3 regions of the Halomonas sp. MMSF_3323 genome follow, and region 1 is predicted to be linked to each of the others. Evidence: predicted binding sites of a transcription regulator. Region 1 holds the regulator's gene; each other region holds the start of a gene.
What was found. The regulator FNR, encoded in region 1, switches genes on or off when oxygen is low (the NO sensors DNR and NnrR bind a similar motif). The targets are predictions, from matches to a motif close to TTGATNTANATCAA.
Positions count from the first base shown of each region.

Region 2: the regulator FNR is predicted to act here: its motif matches at 4,862-4,875, upstream of RBB39_RS14910 (SCP2 domain-containing protein).
Region 3: the regulator FNR is predicted to act here: its motif matches at 7,966-7,979, upstream of RBB39_RS13250 (TraR/DksA C4-type zinc finger protein).

Region 1 covers NZ_JASHIT010000017.1:88,082-98,743, forward strand. Annotated here, with positions in the region: gene RBB39_RS10635 (sodium:solute symporter family protein) at 1-1,774, shown strand, start outside; gene RBB39_RS10640 (DUF294 nucleotidyltransferase-like domain-containing protein) at 1,877-3,700, shown strand; gene RBB39_RS10645 (3'-5' exonuclease) at 3,697-4,389, shown strand; gene RBB39_RS10650 (hypothetical protein) at 4,485-4,724, shown strand; gene ttcA (tRNA 2-thiocytidine(32) synthetase TtcA) at 4,957-5,916, shown strand; gene fnr (fumarate/nitrate reduction transcriptional regulator Fnr) at 6,077-6,817, opposite strand; gene RBB39_RS10665 (sulfite exporter TauE/SafE family protein) at 6,972-7,658, opposite strand; gene ccoS (cbb3-type cytochrome oxidase assembly protein CcoS) at 7,655-7,885, opposite strand; gene RBB39_RS10675 (heavy metal translocating P-type ATPase) at 7,882-10,356, opposite strand; gene RBB39_RS10680 (FixH family protein) at 10,356-10,662, opposite strand, start outside.
Region 2 covers NZ_JASHIT010000029.1:5,079-15,740, reverse strand. Annotated here, with positions in the region: gene RBB39_RS14930 (aminotransferase class III-fold pyridoxal phosphate-dependent enzyme) at 1-158, shown strand, start outside; gene RBB39_RS14925 (CoA-acylating methylmalonate-semialdehyde dehydrogenase) at 343-1,839, shown strand; gene RBB39_RS14920 (peptidase U32 family protein) at 2,210-3,205, shown strand; gene RBB39_RS14915 (U32 family peptidase) at 3,217-4,134, shown strand; gene RBB39_RS14910 (SCP2 domain-containing protein) at 4,235-4,795, opposite strand; gene RBB39_RS14905 (hypothetical protein) at 5,031-5,219, shown strand; gene RBB39_RS14900 (hypothetical protein) at 5,216-6,127, shown strand; gene RBB39_RS14895 (hypothetical protein) at 6,280-7,056, opposite strand; gene RBB39_RS14890 (adenosylcobalamin-dependent ribonucleoside-diphosphate reductase) at 7,138-9,249, opposite strand; gene hemN (oxygen-independent coproporphyrinogen III oxidase) at 9,484-10,662, opposite strand, start outside.
Region 3 covers NZ_JASHIT010000024.1:21,508-32,169, reverse strand. Annotated here, with positions in the region: gene trpS (tryptophan--tRNA ligase) at 1-14, opposite strand, end outside; gene ald (alanine dehydrogenase) at 119-1,234, opposite strand; gene RBB39_RS13275 (response regulator transcription factor) at 1,448-2,128, opposite strand; gene RBB39_RS13270 (cell wall metabolism sensor histidine kinase WalK) at 2,125-3,684, opposite strand; gene RBB39_RS13265 (hypothetical protein) at 3,681-5,291, opposite strand; gene RBB39_RS13260 (hypothetical protein) at 5,288-6,397, opposite strand; gene RBB39_RS13255 (carbonate dehydratase) at 6,676-7,236, opposite strand; gene RBB39_RS13250 (TraR/DksA C4-type zinc finger protein) at 7,461-7,883, opposite strand; gene RBB39_RS13245 (thioesterase family protein) at 8,287-8,745, opposite strand; partial or broken gene RBB39_RS13240 (putative signal transducing protein) at 8,908-9,060, opposite strand; gene RBB39_RS13235 (class I SAM-dependent rRNA methyltransferase) at 9,239-10,429, opposite strand; gene mutM (bifunctional DNA-formamidopyrimidine glycosylase/DNA-(apurinic or apyrimidinic site) lyase) at 10,494-10,662, opposite strand, start outside.

The DNA of each region.
Region 1 (10,662 bases):
CTATATATTTGTAGGGGCGTCCTTCGCGCTCTACATCGGTATCGCGATCTGGTCGCGTGCCGGGTCTACCAAGGATTTCTACGTCGCCGGCGGCGGCGTCCACCCTGCCGCCAATGGCATGGCTACCGCGGCAGACTGGATGTCGGCGGCCTCTTTCATCTCCATGGCGGGCCTTATCGCCTATCTGGGTTACGACGCCTCGGTCTACCTGATGGGCTGGACCGGTGGCTACGTCATGCTGGCCATGCTGCTGGCGCCTTACCTGCGCAAGTTCGGCAAGTTTACGGTGCCGGACTTTATCGGTGACCGTTACTACTCGAATATCGCCCGTACCGTGGCGGTCATCTGCGTTATTTTCGTGTCCTTTACCTATGTCGCCGGTCAGATGCGCGGCGTCGGTATCGTCTTCGCCCGTTTCCTCGAAGTCGAGGTCAATCTGGGCGTGGTCATCGGCATGGTCATCGTGTTCTTCTACGCGGTGCTCGGTGGCATGAAGGGCATCACCTACACCCAGGTGGCTCAGTACTGCGTGCTGATCACCGCCTTCATCGTGCCGGCGGTGTTCCTGTCGATCATGATGACCGGCCACGTGCTGCCGCAGACCGGGCTCGGTGCCACCTTCGTCGATGCCGCCGGCAACGACAGCGGCCAGTACATTCTCGATCGTCTCGACGGTCTGCTGACGGATCTGGGCATCACGCCCTACACCGACGGCAGCCAGCCGATGATCAACGTGTTCTTTATCACCGCCGCCCTGATGTGCGGTACCGCGGGTCTGCCCCACGTCATCGTGCGCTTCTTCACCGTGCCGCGGGTGCGTGACGCCCGGGTCAGCGCCGGCTGGGCGCTGGTGTTCATCGCACTGCTCTACACCACCGCTCCGGCGGTCGGCGTGTTCGCCCGCACCAACATCATCGAGACGGTACACGAGACCAGCTACGAAGAGGCACCGGCCTGGTTCAAGAGCTGGGAAGGCGTGGGCCTGATCGGTTGGCTCGACAAGAACGACGACGGTCGGGTGCAGATGGGGCCGGGCGCGCCGTTCGAGGGCAAGCCGACCTTCGAAAGCGGCCCGCTGGAAGAGGAAACTCCCGGCGAGCACGGGCAGCGGGTGGTGACCAATACGCCTACCGACAGCCCCAACGAGGTCTATATCGATCGTGACATCATCGTGCTGGCCAACCCCGAGATCGGCGGCCTGCCGGCCTGGGTGATCGCCTTGATGGCCGCCGGTGGCGTGGCCGCGGCGCTGTCCACTGCAGCCGGTCTGTTGCTGGTGATCTCGGCGGCGGTGTCCCATGACCTGATCAAGAAGCAGATCAATCCGAACCTCAGCGAGAAGGGGGAGCTGCTGGCGGCGCGTAGTGCTGCTGCGGTGGCGGTGGTGGTGGCCGGCTACTTCGGCATCAACCCGCCGGGCTTCGTGGCCCAGGTGGTGGCCTTTGCCTTCGGTCTTGCTGCCTCGTCCTTCTTCCCGGCGATCCTGCTTGGCATCTTCGACAAGCGCATGAACCGCGAAGGGGCCATCGTCGGCATGGTGCTGGGTCTGAGCTTCACCTTCATCTACATCGTCTACACCAAGTTCATCAACACCGATCCTTCGATCTGGTGGTTCGGCATCTCGCCGGAGGGTATCGGTACCCTCGGCATGATCCTCCACTTCATCGTGGCCTTCGTGGTCTCGCGGGCAACCGCGGCACCGCCGGAGCACATCCAGGAACTGGTGGAGAACGTGCGTGTGCCGAGAGGCGCGGGGGAGGCCCACGCTCACTAGAGCGGGCCATCAGGCAGGGGCGTCGGCCCACCATCCGTCGCCCCCTGCCAGACGACAACACTCCCCGACCCCGGCCTCGCCGGGGTCGGTCATGGAGCAGACATGATCGACATCGACTTCACTCATCCACCGTTTTCATTGCTAGACGAGGCCGAGCGCGAGCGGGTCCTGGGCGGGCTGGATATCGCCTACTACGGGCGGGATGACGTGATCCTCGATGCAGGGCAGTCCGGCGAGTTCGTCTTTGTGATCCACAAGGGCGAAGTCGCCGAACTGGACCCGGCCGAGGGCCCCGCCGCGGGGCGCATCGGCCACTACACCGGGGGCGATCTGTTCGGTGCCATCAGCGTGATCAACGGCCAGAGCCGTTACCGCTTCGTCGCCGAAGAAGAAAGCCTGTGTTATCTGATGCCGCACACCTTGTTTCTGTCGCTGTGCGAGAACAACGCCGCCTTCTCGGACTACTTTCACCAGCGCCTGATCAGCAAGACGCGCTTGCTGGCCGAACGTCGCGCCGAGGGCGGGGTCACCCTGGCCGGATTCATGCTCGCCCGGGTGAACGAGTGCATGCGTGAACCGCTCAAGGTCGGCTCGACGACATGCATTCGCGACGCCGTGCTGACCCTCAAGGACAAGGGCGCCGACAGCCTGCTGGTCGAGACGCCCGATGGTCCTGGCATGCTGACCAAGACCGACCTGCTCGAGGCCCTGGTGCTGGAGGGGTGCGACGGTGATGCCGAGGTCGGTGGTATCGCTCATCTGTCGCTGGTGACGGTGGATGAAAGCCAGTACCTGTTCGAGGCACTGATCGAGATGACCCGCCACAAGGTGGCCAGGGTGGTGGTGCTTCAGGGCCAGCGGCTGATCGGTGTCGTGGAGCTGACCGATGTGCTCAGCTTCTTTTCCAGCCGCAGCTACGTGGTCAGCCTGCAGGTCGAGCAGGCGACGACCCTGGCCTCGCTCAGCGAAGCAAGTCAGCGTGCGCCGGAGCTGGTCGAGGCGCTGATGGCCCAAGGGGTACGCATGCGCTTCGCCATGGGCATGCTGTCGGCGCTCAATGGGCGCATCATCAGCAAGGCCTGGCACTTCTCGATGCCGTCCCCTCAGCGCGAGCGCGCCTGTCTGCTGGTGCTCGGCAGCGAAGGGCGCGGCGAGCAGATCCTGAAGACCGACCAGGACAATGCGCTGATCCTGGCCGATGACCAGCAGTGGGACGAGCTCAGCGCAGATACCGCGCGGTTCACCAGCGTGCTCGACGATCTGGGCTATCCTCGCTGCCCGGGCAACATCATGGTCTCCAACCCCCAGTGGGTCGGCACCCTTGCGCAATGGCGCGCGCGCATCCGTCGCTGGGTCAGCGAACCCGACGGAGAAAGCCTGATGCGTCTGGCGGTGCTTGCCGACGCCTCGGGGGTGGCCGGTGACTTTGCCCTGGTGGACCGACTCCACGACGTGCTGGTCGAAGAAACACGGGGCAATGAACTGTTGCTGACCCATCTGGCGAGGGGAGTGTTGCGGTTCTCGACGCCCTTGACCCTGTTTGGAACGCTGAAGAAGCCCGAGCACGGCGTCGACATCAAGAAGGGTGGCATCTTTCCCATCGTCCACGGTGTTCGCACCATGGCGCTGGAGTGCGGGCTGCGCGAGACCTCGACCCACGACCGGCTGGCGGCGCTGGCGTCACTCGGGCGCATCGAGCGAGTGGTGGCGGAGGATCTCGGCGAGGCGTTGTCGCTGTTCTGTGAGCTTCGGCTTCGGGCGCAGCTGGCCTACCGGCGCGACGATGCCCGGGCCACGGACGCCCCGGACAGGGTGGTGGTGCAGTCGCTCAATTCACTGGAGCGGGACTTGCTGCGCGAGGCGCTGCACCTGGTCAAGGAGTTCAAGGCCAGCCTGTCCCACCGCTATCACCTGGAGTATGCATGAGTGTCGAGGCAGCCCCCCAGGGCAAGCTGCCTTGGCGTCAATGGTTTCGCTTGGGAGAGTACCCGATGCTGAGAGCGATCAGGCGTGTGGCCGACAGGCGTCGGCAGGCCGATGGCGATTTCGCCTGGCTGTTCAATCCCTATACCGGCGATGAGCTGGTGTCCCTGGACTGCGAAACCACCGGTCTGGATACCCGTCATGCGGAGCTGGTGTCCATCGCTGCGGTGCGCATCCGTGACGATCGCGTCTTGACCAGCGAGTCGCTGGACCTGCGGCTCGCGCGTCCTGCCAGTCTGAGTGGTGACTCCATCTGCATCCATCGCCTGCGAGGGGTCGACCTGGAAGGCGGCCTCGAGGTACGCGAGGCCTTGACGACGCTGCTGGAATTTATCGGCAATCGCCCATTGGTCGGCTGGTGTATCGACTTCGACCTGGCCATGCTGGATCGCTACCTGAAGGCGGAGTTTGGCTTCTCGCTGCCCAACGCCACCATCGACGTGGCCCAGCAGTACCGCAAGCGGCTGCGCCGAAGTCACCCGGAAATCGAGGTGCAGCCGACCTTTGAACAATTGGCAGAGCGACTTGGAGTCCCGATCATGGGACGCCATACGGCCCTGGGCGACGCCGTCACCACGGCGCTGATGCATCTGCGCCTGGAGAGCGGGGCACTCACGGCGCCATCGCGCTGACCCGTTGCCGTCATCCGCGCTGACCCGTTGCCGTCATCCGCGCTGACCCGGTGCCGCCCGCACCGGCAACCATTCACCTGCAAGGAGATCCTGTCATGAGTCTGCACGCCATGTTGACCCTTCTCGAGCCCACGCTGCTGGCGCTGGGCCTGGTCTCGGTGCTGGTGGCCTACCTCCAGTACTATCGCCGTACCCGGGACCTGTGGGGCATGGTCAAGTTCTGGGAGAAGCGCCTGACCCTGACCGTGCGCGAGTTTGGCTGGCAACGTGCCGGCATCCTGCTGCTGTTGCTGGGCGTGGTGGTGCGCTATCTGCTGGCGCTGAACGTCGTCTAGGGCCTGGCTGACAGGCACTTGCGTTCTTCGACTTGCCAGGCCAGACCAGGCCACGACGCGCAAGGGCGCCACTACGGCGGTGTCGTCCTTGGCGGTTTCCGATGAGCTGCCGACGAAAAGCCCCACCCTTATTGTCCTCGCCGGGGTGAGTGGTCGCTGACCTCTTCGCCACTAAAGCGTCCGGATGGTAGACTGGCGCCTCTTTCATTTTCAGCCGTGATGTCCCGCTCCCATGTCGCCACAGTCCGCCTCCGCCACCCTGTTCGATCCCCGTACCCCCGAGGATGACCATCTCTCGATCGATGCCGGCGTCAGCCCGGCCGACCCTGCTGCGGATGGCGATCAGACGGAAGCCCAAGTTCAGGCCAAGGCACGGCGTGAGTTCAACAAGCTGCAGAAGCGCCTGCGCCGCCAGGCCGGTAACGCCATCATCGACTACGGCATGATCCAGGAAGGCGACAAGATCATGGTGTGTCTGTCTGGTGGCAAGGACAGCTACACCATGCTCGAGATCCTGCGCAGCCTTCAGCGCAACGCGCCGGTCAACTTCTCGCTGGTGGCGGTGAATCTGGATCAGAAGCAGCCGGGCTTTCCGGAGCATGTGCTGCCGAACTATCTGGACAGCATCGGCGTGGACTACCACATCCTCGAGCGCGACACCTATTCGGTGGTGAAGGAGAAGACGCCGGAGGGCAAGACCACCTGCGCGCTCTGCTCACGCCTGCGGCGCGGCTCTCTCTATGGCTTCGCCGAGGAGATCGGGGCGACCAAGATCGCCCTGGGCCACCACCGCGAGGACATTCTCGAGACGCTGTTTCTGAACATGTTCTTCGGTGGCAGCCTCAAGGCGATGCCGCCCAAGCTGCTCTCCGACGACGGCAAGAACATCGTCATCCGCCCGCTGGCGTACTGCCGCGAGGCCGATATCCAGGCCTACAGCGAGGCGATGGAGTTCCCGATCATCCCGTGCAACCTGTGTGGTTCCCAGCCCAACCTGCAGCGCCAGGTGGTCAAGGAGATGCTGGCCGAGTGGGAGGTCAAGCATCCCGGGCGCCTCGAGAGCATGTTCAAGGCGGTGACCAATGTGGCGCCGTCGCAGCTGGCGGATCGGCAACTGTTCGACTTCGAGGGGCTGGAGGCCGTACAGGCCGAACGCCAGGCCCGGCGCATCGACGTGGTGGATGCCGGCTGATCTCGCCAACAGCGAATGTGCATGACGCCATGACAGCAAAAGAGGCCGCATCTCCGGATGCGGCCTCTTTCTTGTCACACGCCATCTATTACGCTTTGCTTTCCAGATCCTGGGTACCGGGCGCTGCTGGCCAAGCCCGGCACACTGCCGCCAGGCCCGCTCAGGTAACTTCGGTGTCGGCCAGGGTCGACAACGCGGTCAGGTCGAGGATATTGACCTCACGTCCCGATACCGCCACCAGATCCTGCTGCTGGAAACGCCCGAGGATACGGCTGACCGTTTCCACCGCCAGCCCCAGGTGATTGCCGATGTCGGCGCGGGACATGGACAGGCGGAAGCTGAACGGTGAATAGCCGCGGCGGCGGAAGCGGTCAGACAGGCCGAGGAAGAAGCAGGCCAGGCGCTGATCGGCGGTCTTGCGTGACAGCAGCTGCATCATCCGGCGGTCCTCTCGCAGCTCCTTGCTCAGGGTGCGGAACAGCTGGGCACGCAGCTCCGGTAGGGTCTGGGTCAGCGCATCGAGGCGGTCGAAGGGAATCTCGCACACCGTGGTGGTCTCCAGCGCCACCACGCTGCCGGGATAGCGGCCGTCGTCGATGCCATCCAGGCCAACCAGTTCACTGGGCAGGAAGAAGTTGGTCAACTGAGCTTCGCCGCTGCCTTCGGTGGTGATCTGCTTGAGACTCCCCGATCGGACCGCGAAGACGCTGGTGAAGCGATCTCCCTGCTCGACCAATCGTGTACCTTTCTTGATCGGCGGGTGACGACGGATGATGGAATCGAAGCGCTCGAGGTCGGCGGTCTCCAGCGACAGCGGAAGGCACAAGGAACTCAGGCTGCAGGACTCACAGCGAGTCTCATGCAGCATGGGACGCCGCCGATCTTGGGCCGTAGGACTCATTCGCAGCTCCTGTGGATCTGGGATCGATATTGACTGGGCCATGGGGAGAACAGACGTCGCCCGTACAGCACGTTGATGGCACTATTCTACACCCTCAGATCAGCTAAAAGTGGCGTCTACCTCTTTAGGATTAATAACTTAGAGGTAGGATGCGTCATTGATGCAGCCCAGTCCAAAGTTGCCAGACGGCAAAGGCGATGATCATGCCAGCGGCGACAAGGCGTGTTGCCCGATGCGCCAGCAGGGCCTGCATTTGTCTGGCGGCGAGGCCCGTCACCACCAGCGCCGGAAGCGTGCCAAGACCGAAGCTCGCCATCAGCAGTGCGCCCTCGAGGGGCTCGGCCCGTGCCAGGCTCCAGGCCAGCATCGAGTACACCAAGCCACAGGGCAGCCAGCCCCAGATGGCGCCCAGCGCCACCGCCTGGGGCAGACGCACCACCGGCAACAGGCGTCTGCCTGCGGGTTCCAGGTACCTCCAGAGGTGACGTCCCTGTGCCTCGACGTGACGCAGGCCTTTCCATAGATCGGCAATGTAAAGCGCCATCAGGATCAACATCAGGCTGGCGACGATCTGCATCAGGCCACGCAGGGTCGGCGAAAGGCCGATCACCGAACCCAGGGTGGCAACCAGAGCGCCCGCCACACAGTAGCTGGTGATACGACCTACATTGTAGCCGAGCACAAGTGTGCTCACCCGCCAAGGTTGACGCATGCTGGGGGGGATGGCAAAGGTCAGAGCGCTCATGATGCCGCCGCACATGCCAATACAGTGTGCACCACCGAGCAGGCCAAACACGAAGGCCGCCATCATGGGAGGCAGTTCCAGGCCGGTAGGGTTCACTCAGGCCCTCTGGACGATGGATCACGATCGGATGTCTGCGCAGGCGTTTCGGAAGAGGAAGCGCCGTCATCGGCACCGCGAGTGTCGTCCTCATCCTCGAACAGGATGCGATAGGCGGGGCCTTCGAGGTCCTCGAACTGGTCGTTGCGCACCGCCCAGAAGAAGGCCCAGACCGCCAGGCCCAGCAGGATCAACGACAAGGGTATCAACAGGTAAAGGATGCTCATGGGCCGGGGCTTGCGGTGACGGGTGAAGGCGTCGCGGTCCGCCTGGTGCGTCCACGTCGCAGACGCAGGGCATTGCCGATGACCAGCAACGAGCTGAGTGACATGCCGATGGCGGCAAGCCATGGGGGCACGAAGCCCAGCGCCGCTGCGGGCAGCGCCACGACATTGTAGAGCACCGACCAGGACAGATTCTGGCGAATGATGCGACGGGTCTGACCGGCCACCTCGATGGCTTCGACGATACCCGTGAGCGGTTCGCCCAGCAATACCAGATCGGCGCGGGTGCGGGTGAGGTCGCTGGCCCCGGCCATGGCGATGGCAAGGTCGGCGCCGGCCAGTACCGGCACGTCATTGATGCCATCACCGACCATGGCCACCTTTTCACCCTGTGCCTGTCGCGCCTTCAAGTGCCCGAGCTTGTCCTCGGGGGTGGCCTCGCCACGCCACTGATCGACGCCCAGCGTGCGGGCAAGCTGGCCGACGTTGACTGCGCGGTCGCCCGACAGGATCTCGATGGCAAGCCCCCGATGGGCGAGGGCGGCGAGGGTCTCGGCGGCGTCGTCACGGGGCTGATCGTCGAGCTTGAACCAGGCCTGGGGCTTGCCTTCGCTGGCCAGCAGCAACCAAAGCCCTGCGCCAGGGAGCTCAGGAACGGGTCGGCCCAGGCAGGCAAAATGCGGCTGGCCCAGTCGCCAGCGCCGGCCGTCGATCACGCCTTCCACGCCCTGCCCCGGGTGATTGCGCAGTTCGCTGGCCTGGCAGCTGGCGTCGCGCCAGGCAGCGAAGGCGCGGGCGATGGGGTGCTCCGAGCCGGTCTCCAGTGCCGCCGCCAGTGCCAGATGCCGGCGCTTGGCGGCAGCGTCCATCTCGCCATTGTTGGCGCTTCCTTCGTCGTCGCTCAGCGGCCGGTGTTCGGCGAGTTGCATACGCCCCCGGGTCAGGGTGCCGGTCTTGTCGAAGACGACGCGATCGAGGCCGGCCAGGGTCTCCAGCGCATCGGCTCGGGTCACCAGTACCCCGGCACGTCTCAGCCGGCCGTGGGCCACGGTCAGGGCGGTGGGGGTCGCCAGCGCCAGGGCGCAGGGGCAGGTCACCACCAGTACCGACAGGGTGATCCACAGGCTGCGGCTAGGGTCGATCAGGCTCCAGACCAGCGCCACCAGGGCGGTGATGACCAGCAGGTTCAACACGAAGCGATGGGCCACCTGCTCGGCCAGGCGGGCGATACGTGGACGATGGGCGAAGGCACGGTCGGTGAGATCGAGAATGCCGGCGGCGCGGGTATCGTCGCCGACGCGGGTGACCATCACTTCGATCGGGCTGTCCATGCACAGGGTACCTGCGTGCACGGTATCTCCCTGGCGACGCAGGCAGGGCAGCGATTCGCCGGTCAGCAGCGACTCGTCGATCTGGGCCAGGCCCGAGGTAAGGGTGCCATCTGCAGGAATCTGGGCGCCGGGGCTGACCCGAACCCGGTCACCAGGCGCCAGCTGACTGGCAGGGATGACGCGTTCATCGCCCTGCTCGTCGAGGCGCACCGCGGCACTCGGCAGCGCGCTGGCCAGGGCATTGCCGCTGCGGCCGTAGTGGGTACGGGCGCGAGACTCCAGGTAGCGTCCGAACAGCAGGAAGAAGGTGAACATGCTGACCGAGTCGAAGTAGCGGTCCCCGGAGTCGCTCACGACCGACCAGGTGCTGGCGACGAAGGCACCACCGATGGCCAGCGCCACCGGCACATCCATGCCCAGCACGCGGGTTCGCAGATCGCGCAGGGCGCCGACGAAGAAGGGTTGGGCCGAGTACAGTACCACCGGAGTGGTCAGCGCCAGCGATAGCCAGGCAAACAGACGCTCGAACTCGGTGCTGAGATCACCGCCGTCGACGTAGTGCGGGATGGAAAACATCAGCACCTGCATCATGCCGACGGCCGCCACGATCAGGCGCCTTATCATCTGGCGCGACTGTTGCTTGAGCCGCTGCTGAGCCTGGTCCGGCTCGTAGGGCTGGGAGGGATAGCCGATGGCAGCCATCTCGGCCAGCAGGCGCGACAGCGACAGGCGTTCGGGATCCCAGCGCACCTGAAGGCGATGCTGGGAAAGATTGACAGCGCAGCTCTCCAGGCCGTCGAGGGCATTCAGGCGGTGTTCGATCAGCCAGGCGCAGGCGGCGCAGGTGATGCCATCCACCGCCAGGGTCGCTACCTTGGTGTCGCCATCCTGACGCACGAAACGATCCTGCAGGCCCGGATCGTCGAATACCTGATAGCGGGCCTCGTCGGCGGGTGTCGGCGATGGGCGCTCCGGCAGGGCGGTGCGAAAGCGATAGTAGCTGTCCAGGCCGCCGCCGACGATGGCCTGGGCCACCGCCTCGCAGCCCGGGCAGCACAGCGGATGGCGCTGGCCATCCAGGGTGATCGACCAGGGTGCTGTGGCCTCCACCGGGGCGCCACAGTGGTAGCACGAGGCCGCCATCAGAGTCCCGGTGTCAGGCGCACGGAGGTCTCCCGCGGGAACTCTGCCTCGCCGGTCAGGCGCCATTCAGGCTGTCCTGACGCGCCTTCTGCGTGGGGCTGCAGCTGAAGGTACCAGCGATAGCGCAGATTGCGGTCGAGGGTGCCGACATAGTGGCCTGCACGGGTGTGGGTCAGCACCAGTGCCCGGTCGCGGGCGCCATCGGTGGGGAACTTCAGCGCCAGATCCAGCCGCTCTGGGCGTTCGTCGCCATCGAGTGTTACCACCACGTCGCCGGTGGTGGCGTCGATGCGCAGCTCGGCCGCC
Region 2 (10,662 bases), on a different contig from region 1:
TCCGCCCGCGCGACGCTCACCTGGCGCTGTGGGAGGCCGGCTTCTATGTGCGCTTCGGCGGCGACACCCTGCAGTTCGGCCCTCCATTCGCCACCACCGAGGCCGAGCTCGAGCGCCTGTTCGACGCCGTCGCCGAGACCCTCGACCGGCTCGACTAAGTCCGCTTGACTGGGGCCGCTCGACTAAGTCCGCTCGCCTGGGGCCGCTTGCCGGTACCGAGCGCCCGGCTTATCCACCTGAAACCGACAGCCTGTGGACAACCTTTACACCCACTGTTCACAGCGTTATCCACAGCGCGGACGGGCCATGCCCGTCCGCCCTTTCGACACTTGAGGACCCTCGATGGACAACGTCAATCACTGGATCAATGGTCAGGATCTCGAGGCCAGCCGCCATCTGCCGGTCACCAACCCGGCCACCGGCGAGACCATTCGCCAGGTCGCCGACGGCGACGCCGACACCGTCAAGGCCGCCATCGACGCCGCCCAGGCGGCCTTCCCGGCCTGGCGCGATACCCCGCCGGCCAAGCGCGCCCAGGTGATGTACCGCTTCAAGGCGTTGCTGGAGCGTGACGCCGATCGTCTGGTGCGACTGATCAGCGAAGAGCACGGCAAGACTCTCGAGGACGCCATGGGCGAGCTCAAGCGCGGCATCGAGAACGTCGAGTACGCCTGCGGCGTGCCGGAGCTGCTCAAGGGCGAGTACTCCCACAACGTGGGGCCGTCCATCGACGCCTTCTCCAACTTCCAGCCGCTGGGCGTGGTGGCCGGCATCACCCCGTTCAACTTCCCGGCGATGGTACCGCTGTGGATGTACCCGATGGCCATCGCCTGCGGCAACGCCTTCGTGCTCAAGCCCTCCGAGAAGGACCCGTCCGCCGCCCTGGCGGTCGCCCGCCTGCTCGAGGAAGCCGGCCTGCCCCAGGGCATCATGAACGTGGTCCAGGGCGGCCGCGAGACCGTCGAGGCGCTGCTCGACGCCCCCGAGATCAAGGCCGTGTCCTTCGTCGGCTCGACCCCCATCGCCGAAACCATCTACCGACGTGGCGCCGAGAGCGGCAAGCGGGTGCAGGCCCTCGGTGGCGCCAAGAACCACGCCGTGGTGCTGGCCGACGCCGATATCGACAACGCCGCCAACACCCTGATGGGGGCCGCCTACGGCAGCGCCGGCGAGCGCTGCATGGCGATCTCGGTGGCGGTATGCGTCGGCGATGACACCGCCGACCGTCTGATCGAGGCCATGGGCCCCAAGATCGCCGCGCTGAAGATCGGCCCCGGCACCGACAAGGGCCTGGACATGGGCGCCCTGGTCACCGCCCAGCATCGCGACAAGGTGCTCGGCTATATCGAGAAGGGCGTGCAGGAAGGGGCCACCCTGGTGGCCGACGGCCGCGAGCTGGTGGTCCCGGGCCACGAGAACGGCTTCTTCGTCGGCGGCTGCCTGTTCGACCGGGTCACCCCGGAGATGACCATCTACCGCGAGGAGATCTTCGGCCCGGTGCTGTGCGTGGTGCGTGTCGACAGCCTCGATGAGGCCATCGCCCTGACCAACGCCCACGAGTACGGCAACGGTACCTGCCTGTTCACCCGTGACGGCGAGGCGGCGCGCCGCTTCACCGACGCCATCGAGGTCGGCATGGTGGGTATCAACGTGCCGCTGCCGGTGCCGGTGGCCAGCCACAGCTTCGGCGGCTGGAAGCGTTCGCTGTTCGGCGACCTGCACGCCTACGGCCCTGACGCGGTGCGCTTCTACACCCGTCGCAAGGCGGTGTCACAGCGCTGGCCCTCGCCCTTCGAGACCACCCAGGCGGAGTTCCACTTCCCCTCCGGCGGTCAGTAGGCTCCGGCAAGAATGCCACGGGCCCTGCGGGGCCCGTTTTCGTTTACCACAGCGAGCGAGCCGCTGATCCACCACTGACAGGCGACTTATACACCGCTGCCCACAGCCCCTGCACCGCCTGCCCACCGCTTTTCACAAGGTGCCACACAGGGTTATCCACAGAACGACTCACAAGCTCATCGCCACCTTTATCTGCACGCCTGACCCGCAAGTCGGATTCCCACCATCGCCAGGTTGTCCACACCCGGCCCCGGTGCAGCGCGTCATCCCTTCGCTCCATCCCCCACTTCATTGGCGGACACTGATACGCATCAAGCCGGCGGTGTCCGGGCGGGGCTAGCATGGCGCCTCTCTTCGCTCGGAGATCGACATGGAACTGGTCTGTCCCGCGGGTAGCCTGCCCGCTTTGAAGCGCGCCGTGGACGAGGGCGCCAACGCGGTCTACTTCGGCTTTCAGAATGCCACCAACGCCCGCCAGTTCGCCGGGCTGAACTTCACCGACAAGCGCGCCCGCGAGGGTATCGACTACGCCCACGCCCGGGGCTGCCGGGTGTTCTGCGCGATCAATACCTACCCGCAGCAGTCGAGCCTGGCCCAGTGGCGCGCGGCGGTGGACCAGGCGGCTTCGCTTCAGGTCGACGCCCTGATCCTGGCCGACCCGGGCCTTTTGGCCTACGCCGCCGAGCGCCACCCGGACACCCCCCGCCACCTGTCGGTGCAGGGCTCCGCCACCAGCCATGAGGCGCTGGCCTTCTACCACCGCGAGTTCGGCATCCGTCGCGCGGTGCTGCCCAGGGTGCTGTCGATCCACCAGGTGCGCGACCTGGCCCGCCACAGCCCGGTGGAGCTCGAGGTGTTCGCCTTCGGCAGCCTGTGCATCATGGCCGAGGGCCGCTGCTATCTGTCGTCCTACCTGACCGGCGAATCACCCAACACCCACGGCGTGTGCTCGCCGGCGGCCCACGTGCGCTGGGAAGAGACCGCCAGCGGACGCGAATCGCGCCTGAACGGCGTCTTGATCGATCGCTACCGCGCCGACGAACAGGCCGGCTACCCGACCCTGTGCAAGGGACGCTTCAACGTCGAGGGCGACGTCGGCCACGCCATCGAGGCGCCGACCAGCCTCAGCACCCTGGACCTGCTGCCCCAGCTGGCGGCGCTGGGCATCAAGGCGATCAAGATCGAGGGTCGTCAGCGCAGTCCGGCCTATGTGGCCAGCGTCACCCGCGTGTGGCGCCAGGCGCTGGACCATCTGGACCGGGCCGGCGACGACTATCGCCCCCAGGCCGACTGGAGCGCCGCCCTGGCGCCGCTGGCCGAAGGCTCCACCCATACTCTCGGCGCCTACGAGCGCGACTGGAAATGACAGGAGGCGAGATGACCGCTGCTTCACTGGAATTGAGCCTTGGCCCGGTGTCCTTCTACTGGACCCGCGAGCGCTACTTCGCCTTTTATGAACAGGCCTGCCACTGGCCGCTGACCAGCGTCACCCTGGGCGAAACCGTGTGCTCCCGGCGGCGCGACATGAAGCTCGCCGACTGGCTGGAGATCGGCCACCAGCTCGCCGCCGCCGGCAAGCAGGTGATCCTCGGCTCGCAGACCCTGATCGAGTCCAACGCCGACCTGCGCGACCTGACCAGGCTGTGCGACAACGGCGACTTCCTGGTCGAGGCCAACGACATGAGCGCGGTGCACCGGCTGTCCGAGGCGGGCCTGCCCTTCGTCGGCGGCCCGGCGCTCAACCTCTACAATGTGCCGACCCTGGAGATCCTCAAGCGCGCCGGCATGTTCCGCTTCGTCGCCCCGGTGGAGTTGCCCGGCGCCGACCTGGCCCGGCTGCTGTCTGACGCCCGCGAGGCGGGGCTGGCGCTGGACTGCGAGGTGCTGGCCTACGGCCACCTGCCGCTGGCCTGGTCGTCGCGCTGCTTTACCGCGCGTCACCATCAGCACCCCAAGGATCGCTGCCAGTTCGTCTGCCAGGACTATCCGGAAGGGCTGTCGCTGACCACCCAGGACGACAGCCGTCGACTGTTCACCCTGAACGGTATCCAGACCCTGTCCGGGGCCTGTCAGGACCTGCGCCACGAGCTTGCCGAGATGGCCACAATGGGCGTCACCACGGCCCGGCTAAGTCCGCGTTCAGAGGGGATGGATGAGGTGGTGGCGGACTTCGACCTGGCCCGCCAAGGACGCTACTCGGCGCCCTCGCCGCTGGCGCTGGTGGACGCCGAGCTGTGCAATGGCTATTGGCACGGCCAGGCGGGGATGGATCTGGCGCCGGTACTGGAAGACTGAAAGCCCCTTCCCTCTCACACCACCTCACTCAGGAGGCCGGTTCGCCGGCCTCCATCGCTAGATGGCTCAACCCGCCAGCCAGCAGGCGGTAACCAGGCGCCTAGGCCTGGCGAGGCAGCCAGCGCTGCAGCTGGCCCAGCGCCTCGAGCAGGTAGGGATGCAGCAGTTCCATTTCCTGCCCATCCAGCAGGTTCTTCACCGTCAGCCCCAGTTCGGTATCGCCCTCCAGGCACAGCCGGCGCTGGAAGAACAGGCTGTCCGGGTCTTCCTCGCGGCTGGCCAGGCAGGCGAACTCGCGCCAGCCCCCCGCCACCTTCACCTCCCAGGGCGCGTCGGTGACCTGCAGGCGACCGTGCGTGAGGGTCAGGGTGACCGCCAGCGCCAGATCATCGATGGACAGACACACCCGGCGCCCTTCAAGCACGTCGAACTCACCGTCGGCCAGTGGCTCGGCCAGGGTGCGGTTGAGCCAGGGCTCGAGACTCGTGCGCAACAGCGGCAGGGGCAGCGGGCCGAGACGGCGCATCAGTGACAGATGCAGACGATGGGGCACCCGGGTCAAGGCGCCAGACGTCAACGACGACGGCAACGAAGGAAGGGTGGGCAGGGCAGGAAGGGCAAGAGAAGGCAACGACAGCGAGCCGAGCGGCGACAGCGACATGACGGGTTCCTGGTCAAGCGGCACGACGCCGCCGGGTCATGCTAGCGATACCGTCGCCCTCGGTTCATGACGCCCATCAAGCCCTCTGGTGTAGCGCTCGTTGAACGCTCTGACACAGCCGAATGCCGGGGTCGAAATGGGAACTCTGCTACACTGCTGACATCATCGGGTTCGGCCCCTTGGCTTCACCCAGGTTCCGCAGAGCATTGAGTTCACAAGCGGAAAAGGAGCAACGATGTCCATCGAAACCAGCTTCGAAGGCTACCTCAAGGCCAAAGAGGGTGGCCACCTGCGTAGCATGAAGATATCGCATCGCGGCGCCGTCTCCGTGGACAGCGCCGAGCTGGTGCGGTCGCGCAAGGTCAAGAGCAACGTCAGAGCCCTTCGCCGCAGCCTCGATCGCAGGGACAGCAAGCCGGAATGAGCGGCATCAAGCTGCTGCCACCTTTCGTCCTGCTGGTGGCCGGCTTTCTGCTATGCCATTCGATCCCTTCCTGGCGACGCTACGTCATTCGTGCCAACGGACAACAGCTGACCTTGCGCAGCGCCATCGCCGGCTTTGGGGCCGCCCTCCCGGTCTTCGCTGTGCTTTACCTCCTGCACGCTTTCTCTGCCCCCTCCGCTTCTCCTTACGCCTACCCAGACACCCAAGGCGAGCCCTTCGGCGAGCCCTTCCTTCAGACGTCGCTGGTTACCCTCACTATTGCGATCATCTGCCTGGCGTTTACGAAACTGGTGGCCTGGTACTATGCCTTCTATCTGGGCCAATCCCGTCTGCGCCAGCGCCTGGCCGGGTTTGCGCGTCGCAGCGTCGGGGCTAGTGTCTATCACCGACTGCAACGAGCAGCACAGTGGTGCCACTGGCAGAGCTATCGCTTCACCGTCCACGCCATGCGCAAGCTGATAGAGGGTGACCATGCCGAAACCCTCTACCTTGGCAGCCTGCTTGGCACCGGCAGCGGCCTCTGCATGTTCGTGCTGGATTCTCGCAAGGTGATCATCGGCAACGTGACTGGCATGCCCGAACCCTCGGCGCCCAAGGAGGAAAGCCAGATACGTGTGTTGCCCTACTTCACCGGGCATCTGTGCGAAGCCCATCTCCAGTTGCATATCACCACCGACTACACGCCCTACCTGGACGCCCAGAGTCGGGGCGAGGCCCACCGCGACTACGCCTTTGACATCGTGCTGGCCGCCCACAAGACCAGCTACGTCCGGGAGTTCGACATCCGTTTTTTCCGCAGCCGGTTCATCAACCACCACTGCCCCTGCGGCCACCCCGTCTACAACACCACCCGCTCCGGCCAGGCTCAGCCGCCTGGGGCGTCATAGCGCCTGCTGTCACGACGCTGGCTGAACGAAAACCACCCCTCCAGACACAACGATGGGCCCCGAAGGGCCCATCGTTGTGACGCTGGGTTGTTCGCGCGCCAGCCGTGCTTTCTAGCCACGTATTCTAGTCGTGCTTTCCAACCAAACGTCGACTAGCCACACTTCGACCAGCCGCAGCCGGCGTAGCAGGTGGGGCAGCCGTCCATCATGATCAGCTCGCCGCGACACTCGGGGCAGTTGCCGACCACGGCGGGGCTGGCGCCTTCGGCGGCGGACTCGGCAGGCTTGCCATCCAGCGGCTCGACCGCGCCGCTCGGGGTCTCGTCCTCGACCTCGGCGGGGTACCAGCCGTGGCCGGAGGCCTGGCGCCGGGCGTAGCGGCTGACCAGCTCCTCCACCGGAATCTGGTTGCCGTCGATGTCGAGGAAGCCGCGACGATAGAGGATCTGCTGGATCGACCAGGCGATGGCGGCGACCTCGGAGTCGTGGAACATCGGCTTGTTCCAGCGGTTCATGCCGCAGCGCACCAGGCCCTTGTCCCAGGCCACCTTGCGCAGATCCGCCACCGCCTGGGTGACGTAGCCGCCGCGGGCGGCCAGCGACAGGCTGCGCATGGTGGCGGTGATCCACTGGTGTTCGCTGGACAGCTGGCCGGAGGGGAAGAAGAACTCCACCGGGCGCTCGATAATCACCCGCTGGCCGTTGAGCACGCCTTCCACCGGCATGAAGGACACCAGCAGGTAGACCTTCTTGCGGCCTTCGGCGCCGACGTAGGAGATCTTCTCGGATACTGCCTCCAGCGTTCCCTCGGGGCGCGAGGGGATGCGCATGGTCAGCGGGTTTTCCTCGGGCAGCGGGGCCGGCGCGGGGGCGGCCTCCTCGCTCTTGACGCGGTAGCCCACGATCTTGGAATTGATTTCGACAGCCATCAGCGGGCTCCTCCAGAAAGATGATGCGGGCGTGACACGCTCACGACCCAGGCATGATGTTGCGGCTCGCCGCTGGTCCGATTACCACTTGCCATAGGTCCCCTCCTTCAAGCCGTCGTAGAGGTTGGCGGCGTTGTGTTCCTCGCCGTCGTAGATCACCGTCTCGTCGCCCTTGAGTTCGAGGGTCTCGCCGTTCTCCAGCTCGAAGATATAGGTGGTGTTCTTGAGGTCATCCTCGCGCACCAGCACGCCCTGGAAGGCCTCCGGGTTGAAGCGGAAGGTAGTGCAGCCCTTGAGGCGGCTCTGGTAGGCGTCCAGGTACAGGTCCTTGAACGCCTCGAAGGCAAAGTCGGTGGGCACGTTGACGGTCTTGGAGATCGCCGAGTCGACCCAGGCCTGGGCCGCGGCCTGCACCGCCACGTGCTGCTTGGGGGTCACCGCGTCGGCGGTGATGAAGTACTCGGGCAGGTCGCTTTCCACCGCGTCGGCGTGCATGAAGTGACGGTAAGCGGCAAGCTCGAAGGACACCACCTCGACCTGCTCCTTGGTCTTCTTGCCGGCCTGGATCACGTTACGGAAGTAGCGATGGGAGAACGACGGCTCGATACCATTGGAGGCGTTGTTGCCCAGCGACAGGCTGATCGTCCCGGTGGGGGCGATCGACGAGTGGTGGGTGAAGCGCGCGCCGTGCTCTGCCAGCTCCGCCACCAGCTGCGGCTCGACCTCAGCGATCTTCTGCATATAGCGGCTGTAGCGCGCGTGCAGGATGCGCCCGGGCACCTTGTCGCCGACCTCATAGCCGTCGCGGCCGAGCTCGGGACGCTCGCGAAGCATCTTCGGCGTCAGCTCGAACTCCTGCTCGAGGATCGGGGCCATGCCCTTCTCGCGGGACAGCTCCAGCGCCTGCTTCCAGCCCTCCACGGCCAGCACTCGGCTGACCTCCTCGGTGAAGCCCAGCGACTCGGCCGAGCCATAGGGCATCTTGAGCATGGTCATGGTCGAGCCGAGGCCGAGGAAGCCCATGCCGTGGCGGCGCTTGGCCTCGATCTCGCGGCGCTGGCCGGACAGCGGCAGGCCGCTGATCTCGACCACGTTGTCGAGCATGCGGGTGAAGATCGCCACCACCTCACGGTACTTGTCCCAGTCGAAGCGCGGCTTGTCGCCGAACGGATCGATCACGAAGCGGGTCAGGTTGACCGACCCCAGCAGGCAGGCGCCCTCCGGCGGCAGCGGCTGCTCGCCGCAGGGGTTGGTGGCGCGGATCTCTTCGCAGAACCAGTTGTTGTTCATGCGATTGACCTGGTCGATCAGGATGAACCCGGGTTCGGCGTAGTCGTAGGTGGAACGCATGATGGTGTCCCACAGCTCGCGGGCCTTGATCACCTCGACCACGCGGCAGGCCACGCGACCTTCGGCGTCCTGGGTGTAGCCGTCCTCGATCACCGGCCAGTCGCGGTAGATCAGCTCGCTGTCATCGACGTCGCCCTTCTCGCCCTCGTGCAGCGGGAAGGCCAGCGGCCAGTCGGCGTCCTGCTTCACCGCTTCCATGAACTCGTCGGTGATCAGCAGGCTCAGGTTGAACTGGCGCAGGCGACCGGCCTCGCGCTTGGCCTCGATAAAGTCGCGCACGTCGGGATGACCGACGTCGAAGGTGCCCATCTGGGCGCCACGACGGCCGCCGGCGGAGGCCACCGTAAAGCACATCTTGTCGTAGATATCCATGAACGCCAGGGGGCCGTTGGTGCCGGCACCGGCGCCGAACACGAAGGCGCCCTTGTGGCGCAGGGTGGAGAACTCGTAGCCGATGCCGCAGCCGGCCTTGAGGGTCATGCCCGCATCCACCACGCTGTCGAGGATGTCGTGCATGGAGTCGCGAATGGTCCGCGATACCGTGCAGTTGATCAGGCTGACCGCGGGCTTGTAGCCCTCGGCTCCGGCGTTGGAGGTGATCCGGCCTGCCGGCACGGCGCCGTTTTCCAGCGCCCAGCGAAACTTCGGCAGCCACTTGTCGGCGGCGTCGCCCTCGACGGCGGCCAGCGCCTTGGCCACGCGGTCCCAGGTGGCCTGAAGGTCGGCGTCGACGGGCTGGCCGTGGCGGTCCTTCAAGCGATACTTGGCGTCCCAGATGTCATACGAGGGGCCCTGCATGGGAACCTCCTGCGACAGGGCGGCGGCCTTGGCGGATGTGGTCATGAAAGCTTGTCTCCGATGAAGTTACCGGCAAATAAACGGGGTCGTAAAGGGGCGGATGCGCGCTCCGGATAAGCTCGGGCACCCTACCAGATATAGTAAAATTTTCGACCGGCGGCACAATATAAACGAAAAATCGGGCCATGGAAGACCCGATCGTTAATTCGGCTTTGGCGCATGAAAGGTAGCGCGGCCTACCCCGGGCGTCTCGCCCCGGGGCAGCCGCGATAGAGCCGGCTAGACGGTGCGCGAGAAGCGCCCGCTGCCGGGGACCAGGTAGGCATCGAAGGCCATGGCCACGTTGCGCATCATCAGGCGTCCTGCCGGCAGTACCCTGAGCGCTTGCTGCTTGATCTCGATCAAGCCGTCGGCCTGCATCTCGTCGAGCTGGTCGAGGGCGCTGGCGAAATGCGTGCGAAAGTCGATAGCGTGACGGGCTTCGAACTCGGCGAAGCGCACCTCGCCGTGACACATCAGCGAGGTGATCAGTTCGGCACGCAGCTGGTCTTCGTCGCTCAACCGATAGCCCCGCAACACCGGCAGCCGCCCGGCCTCGAGGTGCTCGGCGTACTCGGCGGTGGTCTTGACGTTCTGGCTGTAGGCGTCGCCGACCTTGCCGATGGAGGTGACCCCGAGCCCGATCATGTCGCACTGAGCGTGGGTCGAGTAGCCCTGGAAATTGCGCTGCAGGGTACCGTCGTGACGGGCTCTGCTGAGTTCGTCCTCGGGCAGGGCGAAGTGGTCCATGCCGATATAGACGTAGCCCGCCTGGGTCAGCCGCTCGATGGTCAGCTCGAGCAACTCGAGCTTGCGCCCGGGCGGCGGCATGTCCTCGTCGCGGATCAGCCGCTGGGCCTTGAACAGCGACGGCAGGTGGGCGTAGCTGTAGGCGGCGATGCGGTCGGGTCTCAGCGCCACCACCTTGGCCAGGGTGGCGTCGAAGCTGTCGCGGGTCTGCAGCGGCAGCCCATAGATCAGGTCCACCGACACCGAGGCGAAGCCGGCGTCCCGGGCGGCGTCCACCAGGGCTGCCACCTGGGCCTCGCTCTGCACGCGGTTGACCGCCTTCTGCACCAGCGGATCGAAGTCCTGGACGCCGAAGCTCAGACGATTGAAGCCCATCTCGCGCAGTTCATGGATCTGGGCGGGGGTCACCGTACGCGGATCCACCTCCAGCGAGAATTCCCGGCGCTGCTCCGGGGCGAACCGGAAGTGGCGCGCCAGGGCGTCGATCAGCCCCTTGAGCTGGTCATTGGACAGAAAGGTCGGGGTGCCCCCACCCAGGTGCAGCTGGTTGAGCTCCCGGGTCTCGTCGAACAGCGCCGCCTGCAGGGCGATCTCGCGCTTGAGCAGCGCCAGGTACTCAGCGGCACGCTCGCGATTGTGGGTAATGATCTTGGAGCAGGCACAGTAGTA
Region 3 (10,662 bases), on a different contig from region 1:
GTCGTTGCGGACATGGACGGCACTCTAGTATCGGCAAATGCCCGCTATGGTAACGCCAAGGCCTGTGGATGGCGACCGGGGCGACAGCGCCGCCCCGGCCGACCCTTGGCCAATCACATCAGCCGAGCACACTCTCCACGCTGGTCACCGGCAGCGAGAAGGCCTCCCCTACGGCTGCGTAGGTGAGCTGGCCGTCATGGACATTGAGACCGGCGGCGAAGTGACGATCCTCACCGAGCGCCCGACGCCAGCCCTTGTCGGCCAGCGCCACCACAAACGGCTGGGTGGCGTTGGTCAGGGCCTGGGTCGAGGTGCGCGCCACCGCACCCGGCATGTTGGCGACACAATAGTGCACGACGCCGTCCACCACGTAGGTCGGCTCGGCATGGGTGGTGGGCCTGGAGGTCTCGAAGCAACCGCCCTGATCGATGGCCACGTCCACCAGCACCGCCCCCGGCTTCATTTCCGACAGCATGGCGCGGTTGATCAGCTTGGGCGCCGCCGCCCCCGGGACCAGCACCGCCCCGATGATCAGGTCCGATTCGCGCACCGCTTCTTCCAGTGCGTCGGCGCAGGAAAACACCGTCTTCATGCGCCCCTGGTAGCGATCATCCAGGGTCTCGAGGCGCGGGATCGACTTGTCCAGCACGCTGACATCGGCGCCCAGCCCCAACGCCATGCGGGCGGCGTTCTCGCCGACCACGCCACCGCCGATCACGGTAACCTTGGCAGGCGGCACCCCAGGCACCCCGGGCAGCAATACACCCGCACCGCCCTGGGCCTTTTCGAGACTGTGGGCACCGGCCTGCACGGCCATGCGTCCGGCCACGGTGCTCATCGGCGCCAACAGGGGTAGTCCGCCCTGAGGCGCGGTGATGGTCTCGTAGGCGATGCAGGTCGCGCCGCTGTCCAGAAGCCCCTTGGTCAGGGTTTCTTCGGCGGCCAGATGCAGGTAGGTGAACAGGGTGTGCTGGGGGCGCAGCCGGGCCACCTCTTCGGGCTGGGGCTCCTTGACCTTGAGGATCAACTCGGCGCCATCGAACAGCGCGTCCACGTCGGCCTCGATGGTGGCACCGGCAGCTTGATAGGCCTCGTCGGCAAAACCGGCGCCCTCACCCGCACCGGCCTGCACAACCACCGCGTGGCCACGCTCGGTCAGCTCCCGCGCACCACTGGGGGTCAGGGCGACGCGGTACTCATGGTTCTTGATTTCCTTGGGGACGGCGATCTGCATGGCGACTCTCCCATCGATTCGTACAACAGATTTTTTATCGTCACCCACAGTGAAGCACAGGAATTTTTTGCCAATAAACCCCCGGCGAAAAAACGGAAAGATCAGAAAACTTCACCCTCAAAGACCTTTGAACTTTCTTCCCAGGCCCCTAAAAACAGCAAGACACACCAGGGCGTGAAATTCTCTCCCGGCGGCACCCGATGGCAAAGAGCCTCACACGTCTTGAGCGTCGTAGCGGTATCCGGCGCCGCGGACCGTAGTGATGCGCGAGGCGTGGTCGCCGAGCTTGCGCCGAACCCGCCCCACGTAGACATCGACGGTATTGGTCATGGGGTCCTCGTTGAGCCCCCAGACCGCGTTGAGGATACGTTCACGGCTCATCACCCGCCCGGCATTGCCGAGCAATAGCGCCAGCAGATCGCGCTCCTTGGTCGACAACTCGACGACCTCACCGTCGACCTTCAGGCACAGCGCCTCGCGATCGAACTGCACCGGATCCTCCGCCTGAGCGCCCGGTGTCGCGCCTGCCCGTGCCCGGGCGCGTCGATGCAACGCCTCCATGCGCGCGATCAGCTCGTCGAAAGAAAAGGGCTTGCTCAGATAATCGTCGGCTCCCTTGCGAAGCCCCACGATCTTCTCATCGGTGGCATCCAGGGCCGTCAGCATCAGAATCGGGACCTCGTCGCCCCGTGCCCTGACTCGCGTGCACACCTCATGCCCGGACAGCCCCGGCAGCATGATGTCGAGCAGCACCACATCAAAACCGCCCTCCTTCAACAGCGACAAGGCGGTTTCACCATCACCGGCACGGGTGGCAGTCCACCCCTCGCCCTTGAGCCCGCGACACAGAAAGTCCGCGACCCTATCTTCGTCTTCCACTACCAGCACGTTCACGTCGTCGTGGACTCCTCGGCCATCCCTGGCACATCGATGTAGACGATCAGCCCGCCTCCCGGCCGGTCTTCCAGACCGGCCTCCCCTCCGTGGGCACGGGCGATAGCACGGACAATGGGCAGTCCCAGACCACTGCCCTCAGTGTAGTTGGTGGAGGCATTGGCACCGCGATAAAAGCGTTCGAACACCACCGCCTTGTCGACCGCCGATACCCCCCTGCCATCGTCCTCCACCGCGATTCGCCAGCCACCACCATGACGCCACAGGCGCACCACCACCCGGGGGCCACCGTGGACCCGGGCATTCTGAAGAAGCGCCAGCACCGACTGGCGTAGACGCAGGCGATCCACCTCCACGGGGGCAACGGTCACCTCGGTCTCAAGAGACACCAGCACCGATGACAGACTGATGACATCCTTGAGAAACCCGACCAGTTCGGTCGGTTGCGGTTGCAGGCGCAATTCGCCGCTCTCCTGGCGTGCGATGGTCAGCAGGTCGTCGATCAGAGCAGCAGTATGGCCGGCCGCCTCACGGGCACGACGCAACGCCTCGCGGTAGTCGTCCTCGTCGGGTTGGCGCGCGCGCAGTACCACGTCGCATTCGCCCTGGATGATGGTCAACGGTGTGCGCAGCTCGTGGCTGACATCGGCCAGTAGTCGACGCCGATGCCGTTCGGCCCGACGCGCTTCCTCCAGCAACCTTTCGAGTTCTCCGGTGCGATCCGCCACCGCCTCCTCCAGCGCGCTGTTCTGGCGCTCGAGCGCGCGCCGCTGGGAGTGCACGTCTGCACCCATCTGATTGAGCAGACGGCTGATGCGGCCTAATTCGTCACCGCCGGAGACCTTGATGGCATGACCGAAGGCACCCCCGTGCATACGCTCGACGCCCGCCATCAGCCTCTGAAAGCGCCGCGATACCCGCCAACGGTAGAACACCATAACCGCCACCGTCAGCACCACCGCCAGCAGCGCAAACCCGAGCGCCAGCCAGCGCGTCTGGCGGGCGCCCCGGGCCAATTCCTCGCGGGCTTCGCGCACCTCCTCGATCTCGCCCTCCAGGGCCACGTCCATCAGCTTGCGAAAGCGTTCATCAATGGCTTCATCGAGCAGCGCATAGAAACTCAACCAGCGGCTGACCGGATCGAGCTCCCGCTCCGAGTCGAGCAGCTCAGCGTAGCCGCGGATCACCTCGTCCAGCTGGTCCTCGAGCCTGGCCAGCAGTTCCAGCTCCTCGACTTCCTCGTCCCCTACCAGCTCGATCTCGGCGCCGATGATATCGCGGATCTCGCCGATATCCTGGCGCACCAGCTCCTGTAACCTGCGCTCCCCCTCACCGCCGTCCTGATCACCGATCAGCAAGGCATCTGCGTACTGCTTGAACAGCCGATAGCTGTGGGTCGACAGATTCAGGTGTGCTTCGTAGGAGTGATGCGCCAGGTTCATGCGATCGCTCAACCAGGTACTGCGCTCGACGCTCCAGTAGGCCAACACCGCTCCGGTGCAGGCCATCGTCAGCAAGACCAGGGTATAGGCGGTTACCACACTGATGATTTTCATGACCCCAGTTTACTGTTCCCGCAGACGGAAGGCGTTTTCGGATGATCCATGTTCTCCGACAGGCGCAGCAACATGCCGGCACCGCCGGTGACCGAATCAGGTAGATTGTGCACCAGGGTCGCCTGGCAGCGTGCGTCAAGCAGCGTGAACAGCTCGACGGCGTCCTTGAGCAGCGGCCACAGGTAACTGTCGACCACCACCAGATCAGGGCGCGACAGCAGCGCCTGGACCAGAGCCACCCGCAGGGACTCACCTGGGGTCAGGTTGTGCCCTGCTTCCTCGATCCGCCCATCCAGACCTCCCAGGCGAGCGATCGCAGGGCCTAGACCACACTCTCGCGCCACCCGGCCGATGTCGTCATCGTCGGGGCGCGCGGCGGCCCCCATGGTCAGCGCGCGGCGCAGGCTGCCCCTGAGCAAGGCGGGGCGATCACCGATACAGGCGATGGCCGGCTCGGTCGGCAAGCCGTCAAACCGCAGTCGCCCCGCCTCGGGTGCACGCCGCCGTGCCAGCACCGCCAGCACCCGCGACGCCAAGTCGGGATCATCGGTGGCGAGACACACCCGCTGGCCCGCGCGAATACGCAGATGCAGGGTGCAGCCACCCACCCGCAGGTGCTCCAGATCCAGCGGCACCGGCCGTCCACGTCGACGCACTCGCGGCAAGGCCTCGGTCCGCGCGAGCAGTGCCCGACACTTGTCGCGGGCGACACACCAGGCGCTGTAGCGATCCCATACGCCGATACATTCGCGCACAGGTACCACCAGGATCGCCAGCACCGACAGTGCCGCGGCGGCGTCCGCCGCCGCCAGACCAAAGCGCGCCGTAGCCCACAGCACCGCCGCTCCACCAAGCCCCAGAGAAGCGTTGGGCAGCGCACGCAGCAGCGATACCCGACGTACGCGACGCACGGCGTCCTCGGCACTGCGACGTCCCTTGCGCTCCAGGCTGGCGATTTCACGGGGCAGGCGATTCATCAACGCCAGCTCGCGGGCGATGGGAATCCGCTCCATCGCGGCAATGGCCACCCCGGCACGCCGCCTTCGCAGATCCCGATGCAGGCGGCCCAGCGCCAGACCCAGCCCGGCGGCCAGCGCCACGGCGGCGAAGATGGGTAGCATGCCGGCCAGCGCCAGGACGGGATCGATCAGCCACAGGCACAGCGCCGCCATGGGAAAGACCACCGCCGCAGACACCAGCCGAGAGATGCCCATGCCGACCCAACCCCGGGCCGCCGTCAGGTCACCGACAAAGCGCAGCGACAGCCCTCCGAGGCGACGACCGGCAGGCTCGGCACCGAGGGCAGCGATGGCGTGGAAGACGACGCTGCGAAGCTCCACCGCGTAGCTCTGGCCGATGGCCTCGCCCCGGACCCTGGCCAGTGCCTGACAGGCAGCTATCACCAGCGCCGCCACCGCCAGTATCAGCAGCGAGGTCAGCGGCAGTTGGGTGGAGGCCGAGCCGGACGTCGAACGCAGTGCGACGAAGACATCGCGGGTGGCGAAGGCCGTGGCCATCATCAGCCCAGCCTGGATGATCCCCAAGCCCACCACCAGCGCGATATGGCGGCCTCTGCCACGCCCTGAGAGTTCGGGAAGCTCGCTCATGCGGCGACACCCGTGGCAAGCCGGTTATCCTCTGTCAGGTCCTTGAGCATGGTCTGACCGAGACGCCTTCTGATGATTGGCGCCACCAGCCTCGATACCGCCTCGGGGTCACACAGCGCCTCACGCTTGACCACCGGCAGCCCGGTCTCGCCGCTGGCTTCACGGCTACCGAGCGCCGACAGACTGACCATCCCCGCCAGGGCAAAGGGCGTTTGGCCATGACGTTTGAGCACCGACACACCCCCGACCGCACCCAGCGCATCCGGAGCCGCGAACAGGATACCGTCCAGGCGCTCGATGATCGTGGAATCCGCCAGGATGGCAGCGGTCTCGTCCTGGAACACCCCGTCGGCGATTTCCACCACCACCACCTCGGCACCGCGCGCCGCCGCACCTCCGACCAGCGCCTCGAAGCCACGTTCGATGCGCTCGAGCGGACAGCGGAAGGTCGACGCCATGCCGGCATCGGTAAAGTCACTGACGGCCACCGAGGCGTCAGCGAAGGCGTTGAAGTCACCAAAGGCGCCGGTGCCGGTGGCCTTGACCCCCTCCACCGCAAAGCCCGCACGTTGGAGGCCGTGGGCCAGGCTCACCGCCGCCGTAGTCTTGCCGGCATTCATCGAAGCGCCGAACACCCCAAGCACCACTATGTCATCGGGGATACGCGCATCGGCGATGGCATAGCGGTCAATATTGATCACCTCGCCATGAAGGTCGGCGAGAAAACCCAGCGGTCGCAACTGAGTGGGGCGAGCCATCCTGGCATGTGCCGCCTCGACCTTGCCGGCGATGCCGCCACCGGCCAGCAGATCCATACGCACATCCACCTCAGCGCGGCCCATGAATTGATCCGGTGCGTAGCGATCTCCCACACACAGCACCAGCAGATCACCGGGATAGCTCTCGCTGGGACGGCCGCAGGCCAATTGGACCCGCTTGTGCTGCCCGACCTGGAGGACTTCACACAGGATCAGGTCACCGGCGCGCAAAGGATGGTCGAGACTGACCAGGGAACGGACGTCATCGCGCCTGGCGCGGCGGGTGGTAAAGGCCCACTTGGCGGTGGCGGGGACGGCGAAGGGAGTCACGGCAGCGGCACAGGTCATGGCGGTAATCCTCTGGGATGAAGGCACATCCCGAGGCTACCGTGGGCCGCTCGTTGCATCCTGTCAGGCGGGTGAGCGCGGCATTAAGCCCACATGAACACAAGCTGACAAGGCGCGAAAAAGCGCGTAGCGGATTGGCGACAGCGAACAACCGTGGCCGATAAAGGGCGCTACCCCCCTCCTTCGCCTTGCATCAGGCGCGCAAGCGCTTGCGGTTGCCAAACCTCCCGTCTCGCCGCCCAGAGGCCATCCGCCTATCCTCGAACCAGGGCGCCGGGCTAGAAAGAGCTCTGGATCCGCCTATAGCCTTCCACCAGGCTATTGTTGGTGCGCGCCACGTCTTCGGAAAACGCTGAATCCTGGACCGTTACTCGGGACAGGGTGTCCAGATCGGTCCCGGGGCCAATGCGCTCGGTGGACGGCACATAGAAGTCGTCGGGAAGGTCGCAACCATCTACCACGGCGTTATGGCGCACCACCGCGCCCTTGCCGATAGTGCAGTTGAACAGCACGCTGTTGAAACCGATAAAGGCGCTCTCTCCGACCACGCAGGGACCGTGCACGATGGCGCGATGCGCAATCGACGTGCGTGCACCAATGATCACCGCCGCGCCGGACTTGGAGTGGATGACGACGCCGTCCTGGATATTGGAGTGGGCGCCGATGATCATCGGCTCCATCTTGCCATCGGCATCGACCTCATCGGCACGAATGACCGCGTAGGGGCCGATGAAAACGTTCTCCTCGACGATCACCCGCCCACAGAGAATGGCCGTGGGATCGACAAAGGCGCTGGGGTGGACAACCGGCAAATCGCCGTAGGGATTCTTGCGAATCATTCATGCTTCCTTGGTTGTGATTCCTGCAAATCAGATAGTGATCATCACCCGGCGTGGTCGGCGTGGTCGGCGTGGGCGAATCTTGATGCGACATACGGCGACGCCTTCGCTGAGCCGGTTGGATCATCCGTGGACAAGCCCACCGCGCAGGCACTCGTCCAGACTCAGCATCGCCCTTGCGGGCGGCCATCACGGTCACAAGCGGTGGATGCTTACAGGCGACGCTACTTCCGCGTCCTGGCGAAGTGATGTTCTCTCTGTTCCTGGCGCTGCTTGGCTTCGAGACACAGACGCGCCGTGGGCCGGTGCAACAGCCGTGGCAGGCCGATGGGAACGCCGGTCTCCTCGCAGTAGCCGTACTCACCCGTCTCGACGCGCTTCAAGGCGCTGGCAATATTGCCCAGCAAGCGGGTTTCCCTGTCGGCCTGGCGAAGCTGCAGCTGAAGCTCTTCCTCCTGGGCTGCCTGATCCAGGTCGTCACTCGACCTTTCGCGGGCCGACATGCGCAGGCGAACCTCCTGCAACCGCTCTTCGACCAGCGCCCGTTCCTGCAGCAACCGGCGTCGAAAGAACGCCAGTTGCTCACCGTTCATGTAGTCGTCGTCCGGCATCTCGAGAAGATGCGCTGCGTCGTCCATCGTTGGCATCTCACCGCTCCTCCCGCCAAGCCGATTGCACAAGGCGTCTGAGACCATCACACCCGCACAAATGTTATGTTATAACATTTCTTTGAGGTGGCACAATACACCCGCAAATCCTGCCTCCCAGGGCCACCTCGCTGAGGCGGTCGTTGACCACGTCGCCATCCACGTCCACCAGGCTGGCCCTCCCGCCTCTACCTCGTGGTCCAAAGTGCTGCAGTTCTTCCATGAACCCAGGGAGTCTTTAGACGCATTCAGGAACAAAGTGCGACCTATCACACCCAGGGTCAGGACAAAAAAGCTGCCAGTATTGAGATTCGCCAACTCGACACCCAGGGTGCCAGAAAATTGCCGGAAGGGGTGGAGGCCAGCTGTGTACGCTCAGGTCGGTGTGGTCAGGACGTTATCGTCAGCTTTCTGCAACCAGAGCACCGCCGTAGGCGCTGACGAATTCAGGAGGTAGGCGACGGGGGCGGCCGCTTGAGAGAGCGATGCAGGCGTAGCGGGTACGCGCACGCAGCAGGGTGACACCATCCTGCGGGCGTATGAGTTGAAAGCGGCGGGTCAGGGTCAGGCGCGAGTCGCAGGCGACGATCCAGGTGGCCATGGCCAGGCGTTCGCCCTCGAAACCCGGCGCCAGATAGTCGAGTTCGTGACGGTGCACCGCCATGGCGCGATCCAGCGCCCGGTAGTGTTCCAGGGTCAGACCCAGCTGGCCGGAGTGCTCCCAGCTGGCCTGTTCCACCCAGCGCAGGTACTGGGCGTTGTTGACGTGGCCATAGTGGTCGATGGCCTCGGGCGCCACCAGGATGTCGATCACGAAGGGCCGGGGCAGATCCCAGTCGAAGGCACCGTGTTCAGCGGTCATGATCGTCCTCCTTGCGGCCACCGCAGTTCCAGCAGGTATCGAAGGCCCCTTCGAGCTCCTCGCCGCAGGCCCGGCAGCGCCAGGCGCTGGCTCCTCGAGCGCCTGTTTCACCAGCGCTTCGGCTCGCTCACGGTTGTGCTCGGCGACCCACACCTGGGGCTCGCACTCCAGCGGCGGCAGCTCCCCGGCGCCACCGCCGAGGGTCATGTTGCGCAGTTCGCAGGGGATCCCGGCGGCGTCGAGCAGGTTGCGCACGTGGCCCACCAGCAGGGCGTTGCCGTGGGAAAAGATCAGGGTCCAGGGAACCTCGGTCATGGTGTCTTCCTTGGCGCGGGCTTGCCCAGGCACGATGTGACACTTCCATCGCCCGAGGCAAGCCCCTGCGCCTTTTTCGGCCCAGCGTGTTCGGCCCAGCTAGTTCGGCCCAGCGTGTTCAGCCACGGCGAGTCACGTCGCGCCTATCTAGCTCATGCCTTGTTCAATCGCGCCTTGCTCAGTCGCGAAAGACGCGCACACCGAGCGCCTTGAGGTAGGCGGTTTCGGGGATCGCCGGGTGCACCGGGTGATCCGGTCCCTGGTGGCCCTGGAACAGGATCTGTCCCTGACGATCCTGGTGACGTACCGCACCGCGCACCACGTCGACCAGGCGATCCTGTGCCAGGTGCATGGAGCAGGAGGCGGACAGCAGCAGGCCATCGCGACCCAGCAGGCGCATGGCGTCGCGATTGAGTCGGGCGTAGGCACGCTCGCCGTTGGCGATATCCTTGCGCCTCTTGATGAAGGCCGGCGGATCGAGCACGATCACGTCGAACTTCTCGCCGTCGGCCTTGAGCGCCGCCAGCGCCTCGAAGGCGTCGCCGTGACCCACAGCGACCCGCTCGTGCTGGCCGTTGAGCGCGGCGTTCTCGGCGACGCGATCCAGCGCTGACTCGCTGGCATCCACGCACAGCACTTCGCTGGCGCCATGGGCCGCCGCCTGCACGCCCCAGCCACCGACGTAGCTGAACAGGTCCAGCACCCGCTTGCCAGCCACCCGCTGATTGAGCCAGGCGCGATTGATGCGGTGGTCGTAAAACCAGCCGGTCTTCTGGCCGTCGAGCACGGGGGCGGCGAACTGCACGCCGTTCTCTTCCAGCAGCACCTGCTCCGGCAGCTCGCCCTTGACCACCTCTACCACCTCGCTGAGGCCTTCCTGACGACGACCACTGGTGTCGTTGCGCAGCACCACACAGGCAGGGGACAGCACCTTGTCGAGTGCGTCGAGCAGCTCGTCCTTCACCGCTTCCATGCCGGCGGTGTTGAGCTGGACCACCAGCACCTCGGCGTAGCGGTCGATGACCAGCCCCGGCAGCAGATCGGCCTCACCATGGACCAGGCGATAGAACGGCTTGTCGAACAGGCTCTGGCGCAGCGCCAGGGCCTGATTCAGGCGATGCACCAGCAGCGAGCGATCCAGCCGCATGCTCGGGTCACGCGAGACGATGCGGGCGCAGATCAGCGAGTTGGGATTGACGTAGGCCAGACCCATGGGCTTGCCATTGGCGGCCTCGACGATGACCTGCTCACCGACTTCGAGCCCCTTGAGCGGCGTCTCGGCGATGTCGATCTCGTTGGAATACAGCCACAGGTGGCCGGACTTGAGGCGACGATCGGCGTTCTTTTTCAGGCGCAGCGGACGAGTCACGGTGATCACTCTCTCTACGGAAACTACATGAATAATTGGGCGAGCCCTTCAAGCATCGACAGGACTAACGTTGGCAACGAGGGCAAAACACACTGGCGCGCTGCCCCAGAGTCACGTGCTTCAGCTCACCGCCACAACGGCGGCAGGGTGCGCCGGCACGCCCATAGACGTTGAGGCGCTGGGCGAAGTAGCCGGGTTCGCCGGTGCCGCTGACGAAGTCGCGCAGGGTGGTG